DNA from 3 places in the Mesorhizobium sp. WSM4846 genome. Region 2 is predicted to be linked to each of the others. Evidence: predicted binding sites of a transcription regulator. Region 2 holds the regulator's gene; each other region holds the start of a gene.
The links. Region 2 encodes HrcA, which represses chaperone genes, less so after heat shock. Its sites were predicted from a motif close to GTTAGCACTCNCNNNNNGNGAGTGCTAAC; they were not measured.

Region 1 (3,272 bases), on a different contig from region 2:
GTTGTTGAGCGAGGCGCCGGTGACCGTCATGTGATCGGCAAGCTCGAAGCGCCGTGTGAACGGTCGCACCGGAAGGCCGCGATGGAGATATTCCACCTCGTCGTGTTCCTTGCGCTCGCCAGAGACGATGAGAAGGTTCGGCTCGTGGCTGATGTCGAGATCGTTCTCGGAAAAGCCGGCGACGGCGATCCTCACCCGATAGGTGTTCTCGTCGCTTCGCTCGATGTCATAGGGCGGCCAGGTTTCGACTGCCTGCGGCGCGTTCTCCAGCAGGTTGAAGATGCGGTCGAAACCGATGCTCGACCGATAGAGCGGGGAAAAGTCGAATGCGGTTCTCATAGCTACATCCTCCATGGAGCAACATAGTACGAGGGACGCCAAAGAGCTTGGCGCTCCCTGGGTTCTGCCGGTCCCAGTCGGCAACCGGCAATTTTCATTTGGTTATTGTCAGGCCGAAATCAAGACCCAGATTCTGTCCCGCTGCCAGAATTTTTGTTGCCGGATTGTACTGGCCCCGATTCTGCTGGCAATGCCGGTTCAACCGTCGTTTGAGGGTCGCGCCGGCACGCCGCATGGAGGACATCATGACCATGACACGCGACGACATCATTTCGGTGTTGGGCCCGGTCGACGACGCCGTGATCGCCGACATCGCCTCGACCGGCGCGACGATCGAAGAGTTGCGCGAGGCCTTTGCCTGGGTCGGCGCCGATGAGGCGCTGGTCAACGAGGGCCGCCCGCTGCCGTCGGCAAGGGTGGCGACGCTGATCGGACTTCTCGAACCGCCGGACGACGACATATAGCGCCGGGTTTCGGCAAGCAGGGCTGGAGGCAAGTAAGGCTAAGCCGGGGGAGGTCTTGAAGCGTGCAGCTAGACGAACCATCTCGTCAGTCGGGCGCCGATCGGGCCGCCTTCCTGGTTATTCTCAAAAAGAAAAAAGGAGGAAGTGATTAACGACGTCCCAATTCTCCGAGCCGATCACGCTCAAGCTCCAATCCGTCGGAGAGCGCAAGGTCGCCAGCAGCTGGGAAGCCATCGAATGCATGCAGCAATGGCCGGACCGGGCGCGCGGCCGGAGCTGGCGCGCAACCTATCGCGCCTGCGGCGACGCGCTCGACGGCTGGCGCACCGCCCGCGACGCGCGAACCGCCTTCGTCAAGGCGGCGCGCACCGCCGGACTGCTGGTCACGGGACGTAAATCCACCTGAACGCCAATCCACCTGAACGCCAATGAACCTGAAACCGGGGAACCTGAAGCCGGGGCGGACGCGCTGTGCTGCAGAGGCGGCGCCATTCATGAAAAGCGCCGCCTTTTTCTATTTCACTGCAGCGTAATGACGCCGTCCACCGCCCGCCATTCGGAGGGCTGAATCAGACGGTGATGGGCGACGCGCACAGAATGCAGCGGGCCCTCGATCTCACGTTCCCAAAATTCGAGGAAATGCTTCAGCGTCGGGAAATCCGGGGCGATGTCGTATTGCTGCCAGATGAAGAGCTGGAGCAGGTCCCGATAGTCGGGAAGACGATAATGGATCTCTGCCGTCGTCAGGCCAAAACCCTGCATCTGGAGCCGGAACTCGTTGCTGACCTGGAACTCATTACCGACCATGCTCGTCTCCTTTCCGAACGATCAGGCGTCCATCCTCCGCGGGGGAAAACGCTTCCACTTCCTCATCGGTTCCGGCCGCCGGCAGACGGTGCCGGGATCGACGATGATGTCGGAAGGTTGAGCCCCGATTTCAAGCCGCATCCATCGTTTCAAATCCTGGAATAGCGCCATTATTACAGTGCGTATTACGGTGCGTTGGCACTCGACAATGGCGAGTGCTAAAATTTTTTCGGCGTCCTCTTGAAAGGCTGGATAGGCAGACTAATTCGATAGGCGCGTGATGCCTGAGCAGGGGTCGCGCACCGTCGCACCGACCCACTGGTCGGCTGCGAAGGGAGGTCCAAGAAAATCTGTTTGTCCCATGAGGAGAACGACATGGCGTTCCGTCCATTGCATGACCGTATCCTGGTCCGCCGCATCGAGGTCGACGAGAAGACCGCGGGCGGCATCATCATTCCTGACACAGCCAAGGAGAAGCCGCAGGAAGGCGAGGTCATCGCCGCCGGCCCCGGCGCGCGCGACGATAGCGGACAGCTGCAGCCGCTGGACGTCAAGGTCGGCGACCGCATCCTGTTCGGCAAATGGTCGGGCACCGAGATCAAGCTCAATGGCGAGGACCTGCTCATCATGAAGGAAAGCGATGTGCTAGGCGTGATTGAAATGACCGACCAGATAAAAAAGAAGGCCGCCTGAGCGGGGCCTGAACAAGCCATCAGTCAACGTAAGCTGCCTATTTGAAGGAGTTATCCAATGGCTGCCAAGGATGTGAAATTCCATACCGAAGCCCGCGAGAAGATGTTGCGCGGTGTCAACATCCTCGCCGACGCGGTGAAGGTGACGCTCGGTCCCAAGGGCCGCAATGTCATCCTCGACAAGTCATTCGGCGCCCCGCGCATCACCAAGGACGGCGTTACCGTCGCCAAGGAAATCGAACTTGAGGACAAGTTCGAGAACATGGGTGCGCAGATGGTGCGCGAGGTCGCCTCGAAGACCAGCGACGTCGCCGGCGACGGCACGACGACCGCTACCGTTCTGGCGCAGTCGATCGTCCAGGAAGGCGCCAAGGCGGTTGCCGCCGGCATGAACCCGATGGACCTGAAGCGCGGCATCGACAAGGCGGTCGACGCCATCGTCGCCGAACTCAAGGCAAATGCCCGCAAGGTGACAAGGAACGACGAGATCGCCCAGGTCGGCGCCATCTCGGCCAATGGCGATGTGGAGATCGGCCGCTTCCTCGCCGAAGCGATGCAGAAGGTCGGCAATGAGGGCGTCATCACGGTCGAGGAGGCCAAGACCGCCGAGACCGAGCTCGAAGTGGTCGAGGGCATGCAATTCGATCGCGGCTATCTCAGCCCCTATTTCATCACCAACCAGGACAAGATGCGCGTCGAGCTCGAAGAGCCCTATGTGCTGATCCACGAGAAGAAGCTGTCCAACCTGCAGGCCATGCTGCCGGTGCTCGAAGCCGCTGTGCAATCGAGCAAGCCGCTGCTGATCATCGCCGAGGATGTCGAAGGCGAGGCGCTGGCGACGCTGGTCGTCAACAAGCTGCGCGGTGGACTGAAGGTTGCCGCCGTCAAGGCGCCGGGTTTTGGTGACCGCCGCAAGGCGATGCTGGAAGACATTGCCATCCTGACCGGCGGCACGGCAATCAGCGAGGAT
Region 2 (3,272 bases):
GCTCGTCGGCCTTGGCGATGGCGCCTTTCATGCCTTTCGGCCCTTCGGTCAGCACCAGTTCGGCGCCGAGCAGCGCCAGCATCTTGCGGCGTTCGACCGACATGGTTTCCGGCATGGTCAGGATCAGCTTGTAGCCCTTGGCGGCGGCGGCGAAGGCGAGCGCGATGCCGGTGTTGCCCGAGGTTGGCTCGATCAGCGTGGTCCTGCCGGGCGCAATCCTGCCCGATGCCTCCAGCGCCTCGATCATCGAGACGCCGATGCGATCCTTGACCGAGCCGATCGGGTTGAAGAATTCGAGCTTGGCCAGCAGATTGGCGACGACGCCCTTTTCCCCGGCGAACTTGTCGAGCCGCACCAGCGGCGTGTCGCCGATCGTCTCGGTGATCGAATTGTAGATGCGGCCGCGGCCGGGCACAGGCACGGTGGTGGCGGGCTTGTTCATTGGTTTCGCTCCCAAGAGGTCAGATGGGCAAGGGTCAGGCAATCAAGTGAGTCAGGCAACTAAGTCTCGACCAGGCAGGATAAAGCCTTCGGCCGCGCAAGCTAGCCTGCCGTTTGAAAATATCCGACGGGTCGCATGCTGAATGCATCCTCGCCCGCAGGTGACTCCTCAGCGAGGCCAGCGCCGTCCTTTGGCCACCGCAACACCGGTCGGCTTGCCGTCCTTGAATTTTTGGGGCTCAGTTCCCGGCGGCGTAGAAATCGTCGTCGAGGCGCTTTTCCAGCGCGACGAGATCGGCCGGCAGCGGCAGACCCATGGCGCGCATCTCCCCCAGCTTTTCGCGCAACTGCTCCTGCACTTCATGCTGATCCTCGGGCTGGTTGATCATCTGCTCGAGCAACAGGCTGATCTGAGCCTTGAATGATTCCAGCGCCATTTTTTTCTCCTTGAGGTTCCCTAAAGCGTGTCGCGTTGGAAGGGATCCGTGCGACACGCTTCGGTTTTTTGGGCGACATGCATTATCGCAGCATGCGGGAAATAAGCTGCGCGGTATAGTCGACCATCGGCACGATGCGTGCATAGTTCAGCCGGGTCGGGCCGATGACGCCGAGCGCGCCGATGACGCGGGCGTCCTTGTCGCGATAGGGCGCCACGACCAGCGACGACCCCGACAGCGAAAACAGCTTGTTCTCCGAGCCGATGAAGATGCGCACGCCGGAGCCTTCCTCCGCGAGGTCGAGAAGCTGGATCAGCCCGTCCTGCGTCTCCAGATCCTCGAACAAATGCCGCAGCAGCTCGATGTCGGCCTGGGCGGTGACATTTTCCAGCAGATTGGCGCGACCGCGCACGATGAGACGCGCCGGCAAGCCGCTCTCGGCGCCTGCCCAGACCGCAAGGCCCTTCTCGACCAAATCCTGCGACAGCGTGTCGAGGGCGGCCCTGGTCTCTTCCTTGATGCGGGCGATCTCGACCCGCGCCTCGGCCAGCGTGCGACCGCGGATATGGGCGTTGAGGAAATTCGAGGCTTCGTGCAGTTGCGAGACGGTGATGCCGGCGGGCAGGTCGACGACGCGGTTCTCGACGTCGCCGTTCTGCGACACCAGCACGGCCAGCGCCTTGTTCGGCTCGAGCTGGATGAATTCGATATGCTTGAGCGCCACCTCGTTCTTGGCGGCAAGCACGAGGCCGGCGCCGCGCGACATGCCGGACAGCATCTGGCTGGCCTCGGTGAGCATGTGCTCCAGCGTCGCACCAGAGCCGGAGGCGCGTACCTGCGCCTCGATGGTGCGGCGCTCCTCGTCGGAGAGGTCGCCAAGCTCCATGAAGGCATCGACGAAGAAGCGCAGGCCGGCCTGGGTCGGCAATCGGCCGGCTGAGATATGCGGCGCGTAGATCAGGCCGAGATGCTCGAGATCGCTCATCACATTGCGGATGGTGGCCGGCGAAAGCGAAGACGGCAGGATACGCGACAGGCTGCGCGAGCCGACCGGCTCGCCGTCCTTCAGATAGGAATCGACAATGCGCCGAAAGATGTCGCGCGAGCGCATGTCGAGCGATTGAAGGGCGGGCGATTGAAGCGCGGGGGATTGGAGCGCTGCCGCCGACTGGGAACCGGGATCGACTGCCTTGGTCATTCGAGCCAAATACCTCCGGCCCAAGGATATAGACATCGGCCGCGCCCGCGCAACTGGTCCATTTTCCTTTGCGCCTCTCGTCGCGTGCGGCTACAAGCCGGCCACGACTCCTAAAACGACAAGAAAGAAGCCTGAATGCGCCCTTCCAAACGCCAGTTCGACGAAATGCGCGCCATCTCCTTTGAGCGCGGCGTCTCCAAGCACGCGGAAGGCTCGTGCCTGGTGAAGTTCGGCGACACCCACGTGCTGTGCACCGCCAGCCTCGAGGAAAAGGTGCCGGGCTGGATGCGCAATTCCGGCAAGGGCTGGGTGACGGCGGAATACGGCATGCTGCCGCGCTCGACCGGCGAGCGCATGCGCCGCGAGGCTTCGGCTGGCAAGCAAGGCGGCCGCACACTGGAAATCCAGAGGCTGATCGGCCGTTCGCTGCGCGCAGTGGTCGATCTGCAGGCACTGGGTGAGCAGCAGATCACCGTCGACTGCGACGTGATCCAGGCCGATGGCGGCACGCGCACCGCCTCGATCACCGGCGGCTGGGTGGCGCTTTACGACTGCCTGCGCTGGATGGAAGCCCGGCAGATGGCCAGCGTCGCCAAGGTGCTGAAGGACCATGTCGCGGCTATCTCCTGCGGCATCCATGACGGCCAGCCGGTCATCGACCTCGACTATCTCGAGGATTCATCGGCCGGCACCGACGCCAATTTCGTCATGACCGGCAAGGGCGGCATTGTCGAGATACAAGGCACGGCCGAGGGCGAGCCTTTCTCGGAAGCGCAATTTGCGGCGCTGATGGAATTGGCCAAGAAAGGTATTACGCGACTGGTCAGCTTGCAGCAGATGGCTGTAGCTTAACCCTGTCATGACTCCTTCCGCCATCCTCGAATCAGCGCTCTACGTCACCGACCTCGATGCCGCGGAAAAATTCTACACCGATGTGCTCGGGCTCGATCTGCTGGGCAAGGTCGACGGCAGGCATCTTTTCTTCCGTTGCGGGGACGGTGTGCTGCTTATCTTCAACGCCGAGGCGACCAAGGTGCCGCCGGCGCCCGATGCCAGGCTGAAAGTGCCGCCGCACGGCACGGTCGGCGACGGCCATCTCTGCTTTGCGGCGAGCGCGGACGAGATCGTGCGCTGGAGAGCGCATCTTGAGCGGAAGAAAATCGCCATCGAAAGCGAGTTCGAATGGCCGCAGGGTG
Region 3 (3,272 bases), on a different contig from region 2:
GTGATTTGGCCGCCCCAACCCGGCAAATCCAGGCGCCAGTCTAGACTGTGTTGCAGCCTTATTGAAAGCGCGTCAGGCGTTTTCTTCCGTCACGGCACGAAAGCGCAGCAGCCCGTGACAGGCTGAAAGATCCTCGTCGTAACGGACCTCGGTGAATTCGAGCCTGAGATTGACGCGGTGATGCTCATCGAGGGCGAGCGCCGCATCCTGGAGGCGGGCGCTGACCATGTCCATCACGTCGAGCATTTCTTTCCTGGCCTCGGATTTCGACCAGAAATGCAGAGTGAAAAGCTGCTCGGCGTCTTTCTTCCTGCCTGTTACCCAATCATAGACGCTGGTCCGGCCGAACGTCACATAGGGAAACGGGATGTTTTCCGGGACATGGTCGAATAGTTTTGCGCCGCCCAGCGCCGCTGACAGGGAACCGTCAGCGTCCAGCGCCTGGAACAAGGCCTTCTGCAACGCGGCAGCCGGCGCGGTCATTGTATTCTCCCTCGCCCGTCGCGGTTGAACAGGCCTTTGTGCCGTCAACGATTCGTGCTTGCAGCGTAGCCGCGTTGAGGTTGCTGCGCCAGATCAGGGGGATCTCAGGTGGCTACCCACACCTTTCATTTGACATGCAAGGCGTTTGAAAAACGGTGCTATGGAGTGTTTGTTTCTCCAGACCTTCGAGGTTGTTTTCGTGCGCGAGCCATCGCTGCTGCCTGTTTTCGGAAAGCTTGGGATCAAGACGCCAGTCGTCGTTGCGGCGGCGCCGACCATGTCGAAAAGCATTAAGAACATTGTGTCCCTTTCTGTCTTCATACGGAGGCCTAGCCTTGAAGCTGTTCGTCGTCGTTTGGACGGTCCTTGTCCTGGCGGCAGTGTTCTACATCACGCAGGCCTGACCAATCGCATTCATCGATCGGGGGCGGAAACGCAGCCGTCGAGCTTAAGCACCAGGTCTTGGTTGGCATGAACACGCGCGATGCAGACGCGATGGTCGGATCGGCTGAACAGCCGAGACGTCAAGCGACGGGCAAAGGCGGAGAGCAAGCCCTGATCCTGCCGCTAGGTTCACTCGGCACATTCGTGCGCCTGGATCGGATCTGGCGCGTTGGCCCTGAACGCGATGACGTTCGGGATTTAACGAAAATCGGCCGCGGTCAGCACATATATGCTCTTGCGGGTTCGGTCATAGGCATTCCTGGCGACGTCGTGGATGGAGCTGGAAGCCGTATCGAAGGCGGCGAGATAGGTGGCTTCTGCAGTTGGTGTCCCTGACTCTGCCTTCGAGATGGCATCCGTGGCGACGGAGAAGGAAATCTGGAACATGCCGTCATGGCCGACGAAGCGGATGCGTTTGCCCGCCTCGTCGTAGCTGCGGCTTCGATTGGGAAATGTCAGGCTCATGACTTGACCTCCGTTGATGCAACGTCTGCTTTCTTGATCGCCCGCGACGCCCGCTTTTTCTTGGGGGCGACGGGATTGAGGGCCTCCGCGGCGCGGTCGGCCTCTTCCTTGGCCAGCCGCAACGCCCGCAATCTTGCCGTCTTAATGGTCCTGGCCTTGGCCTCTGAAACATATTCGGCCGTTGCTTGGTTGCGTTCCGCGGTTTTCTTCTGCTTCTCCATGAAGCGCGCTTCGGCTTTTTCCATGATGTTCTGGCTAACTTCCGCCATCGATTAAAACCTCCTATTGGCTGCAATGATGAAAATGATTTTCTCCCTTAAAATAGTCACTCGATGTGGAAAAATCAAATTCTGACCTATTTTTGATCGAGCAAATTTCTGAAGCGAAAAGGCAAAATAATACTATTCAATGTTTTACGGCGGCCAACGAATATTTTTTGGCACTCCTATCTTTCGAGTGCTAACGCGCCTATAGAAGGGAGCGGCCGCCTAAGCCGGCCCCAGAAAGAAGTTTCCATGAAATTCCGGCCACTCCACGATCGCGTCGTCATTCGGCGCGCCGAAAGCGACACCAAATCCAAGGGCGGCATCATCATCCCGGACAATGCCAAGGAAAAGCCGCAGGAAGGCGAAGTGATCGCCGTCGGGCCGGGCGCGCGTGACGAAAGCGGCGCGCTGATCGCGCTCGATGTCAAGGCCGGCGACCTCATCCTGTTCGGCAAATGGTCCGGCACCGAGGTCAAGATTGACGGAGAGGACCTTCTGATCATGAAGGAGGCCGACATCATGGGCATCATCGACAAGAGCGAGATGGGCATCATCGAGAAGACCGGGGCTGCCAAGAAGGCCGCCTGATTGGAGCGCCGCGCGTCTTGGACGCGCAAAGGACGCTCCAAATTTTTGATTCAGGCGGTGCTGACAGCGCCCTGCCGCAACCAACCGAACTGGAAAAAAGATGTCTGCCAAGGAAATCAAATTCTCCACCGATGCGCGTGACCGCATGCTGCGTGGTGTCGAAATCCTCAACAACGCCGTCAAGGTGACGCTCGGCCCCAAGGGCCGCAACGTCGTCATTGACAAGGCCTATGGCGCACCGCGCATCACCAAGGACGGGGTGGCGGTAGCCAAGGAAATCGAGCTTTCCGACAAGTTCGAGAACATGGGCGCGCAGATGGTGCGCGAAGTGGCGTCGAAGACCAACGACCTTGCCGGCGACGGCACCACCACCGCCACGGTGCTTGCCGCTTCCATCTTGCGCGAGGGCGCCAAATTCGTTGCCGCCGGCATGAACCCGATGGACCTCAAGCGCGGCATCGACCTTGCCGTTACCGCTGTCGTCAAGGAAATCCAGGCACGCGCCAAGAAGGTCAAATCTTCCGGTGAAATCGCGCAGGTCGGCACCATTGCCGCCAATGGCGACACCACCGTCGGCGCCATGATCGCCAAGGCGATGGACAAGGTCGGCAATGACGGCGTCATCACCGTCGAGGAAGCCAAGACCGCCGACACCGAACTCGACGTCGTCGAGGGCATGCAGTTCGACCGCGGCTATCTCTCGCCCTATTTCGTCACCAATGCCGAGAAGATGCGCGCCGAGCTGGAGGACCCTTACGTCCTCATCCATGAAAAGAAGCTCGGCAATCTGCAGGCGATGCTGCCGATCCTCGAAGCCGTGGTGCAAAGCGGCAAGCCGCTGCTGATCATCTCCGAGGACGTCGAAGGGGAAGCGCTTGCGACGCTGGTCGTCAACAAATTGCGAGGCGGCCTCAAGGTTGCGGCCGTCAAGGCGCCGGGCTTCGGTGACCGCCGCAAGTCGATGCTGGAAGACATCGCGGTGCTCACCGCCGGCCAGGTGATTTCGGAGGACCTCGGCATCAAGCT

Region 1: the regulator HrcA is predicted to act here: its motif matches at 1,805-1,833, upstream of AC0L15_RS22980 (co-chaperone GroES).
Region 3: the regulator HrcA is predicted to act here: its motif matches at 1,828-1,856, upstream of AC0L15_RS06770 (co-chaperone GroES).

The regions. Positions count from the first base shown of each region.
Region 1 is NZ_JBVVPZ010000031.1:27,194-30,465, forward strand. Features, by position in the region: gene AC0L15_RS22960 (Hsp20 family protein) at 1-339, opposite strand, end outside; gene AC0L15_RS22965 (hypothetical protein) at 585-803, shown strand; gene AC0L15_RS22970 (DUF982 domain-containing protein) at 979-1,209, shown strand; gene AC0L15_RS22975 (usg protein) at 1,323-1,610, opposite strand; gene AC0L15_RS22980 (co-chaperone GroES) at 1,986-2,303, shown strand; gene groL (chaperonin GroEL) at 2,361-3,272, shown strand, end outside.
Region 2 is NZ_JBVVPZ010000013.1:48,626-51,897, reverse strand. Features, by position in the region: gene cysK (cysteine synthase A) at 1-442, opposite strand, end outside; gene AC0L15_RS13685 (hypothetical protein) at 681-878, opposite strand; gene hrcA (heat-inducible transcriptional repressor HrcA) at 961-2,076, opposite strand; gene rph (ribonuclease PH) at 2,212-2,928, shown strand; gene AC0L15_RS13670 (VOC family protein) at 2,936-3,272, shown strand, end outside.
Region 3 is NZ_JBVVPZ010000005.1:62,109-65,380, forward strand. Features, by position in the region: gene AC0L15_RS06755 (DUF3168 domain-containing protein) at 73-483, opposite strand; gene AC0L15_RS06760 (DUF1488 family protein) at 1,126-1,392, opposite strand; gene AC0L15_RS06765 (hypothetical protein) at 1,389-1,661, opposite strand; gene AC0L15_RS06770 (co-chaperone GroES) at 1,908-2,246, shown strand; gene groL (chaperonin GroEL) at 2,347-3,272, shown strand, end outside.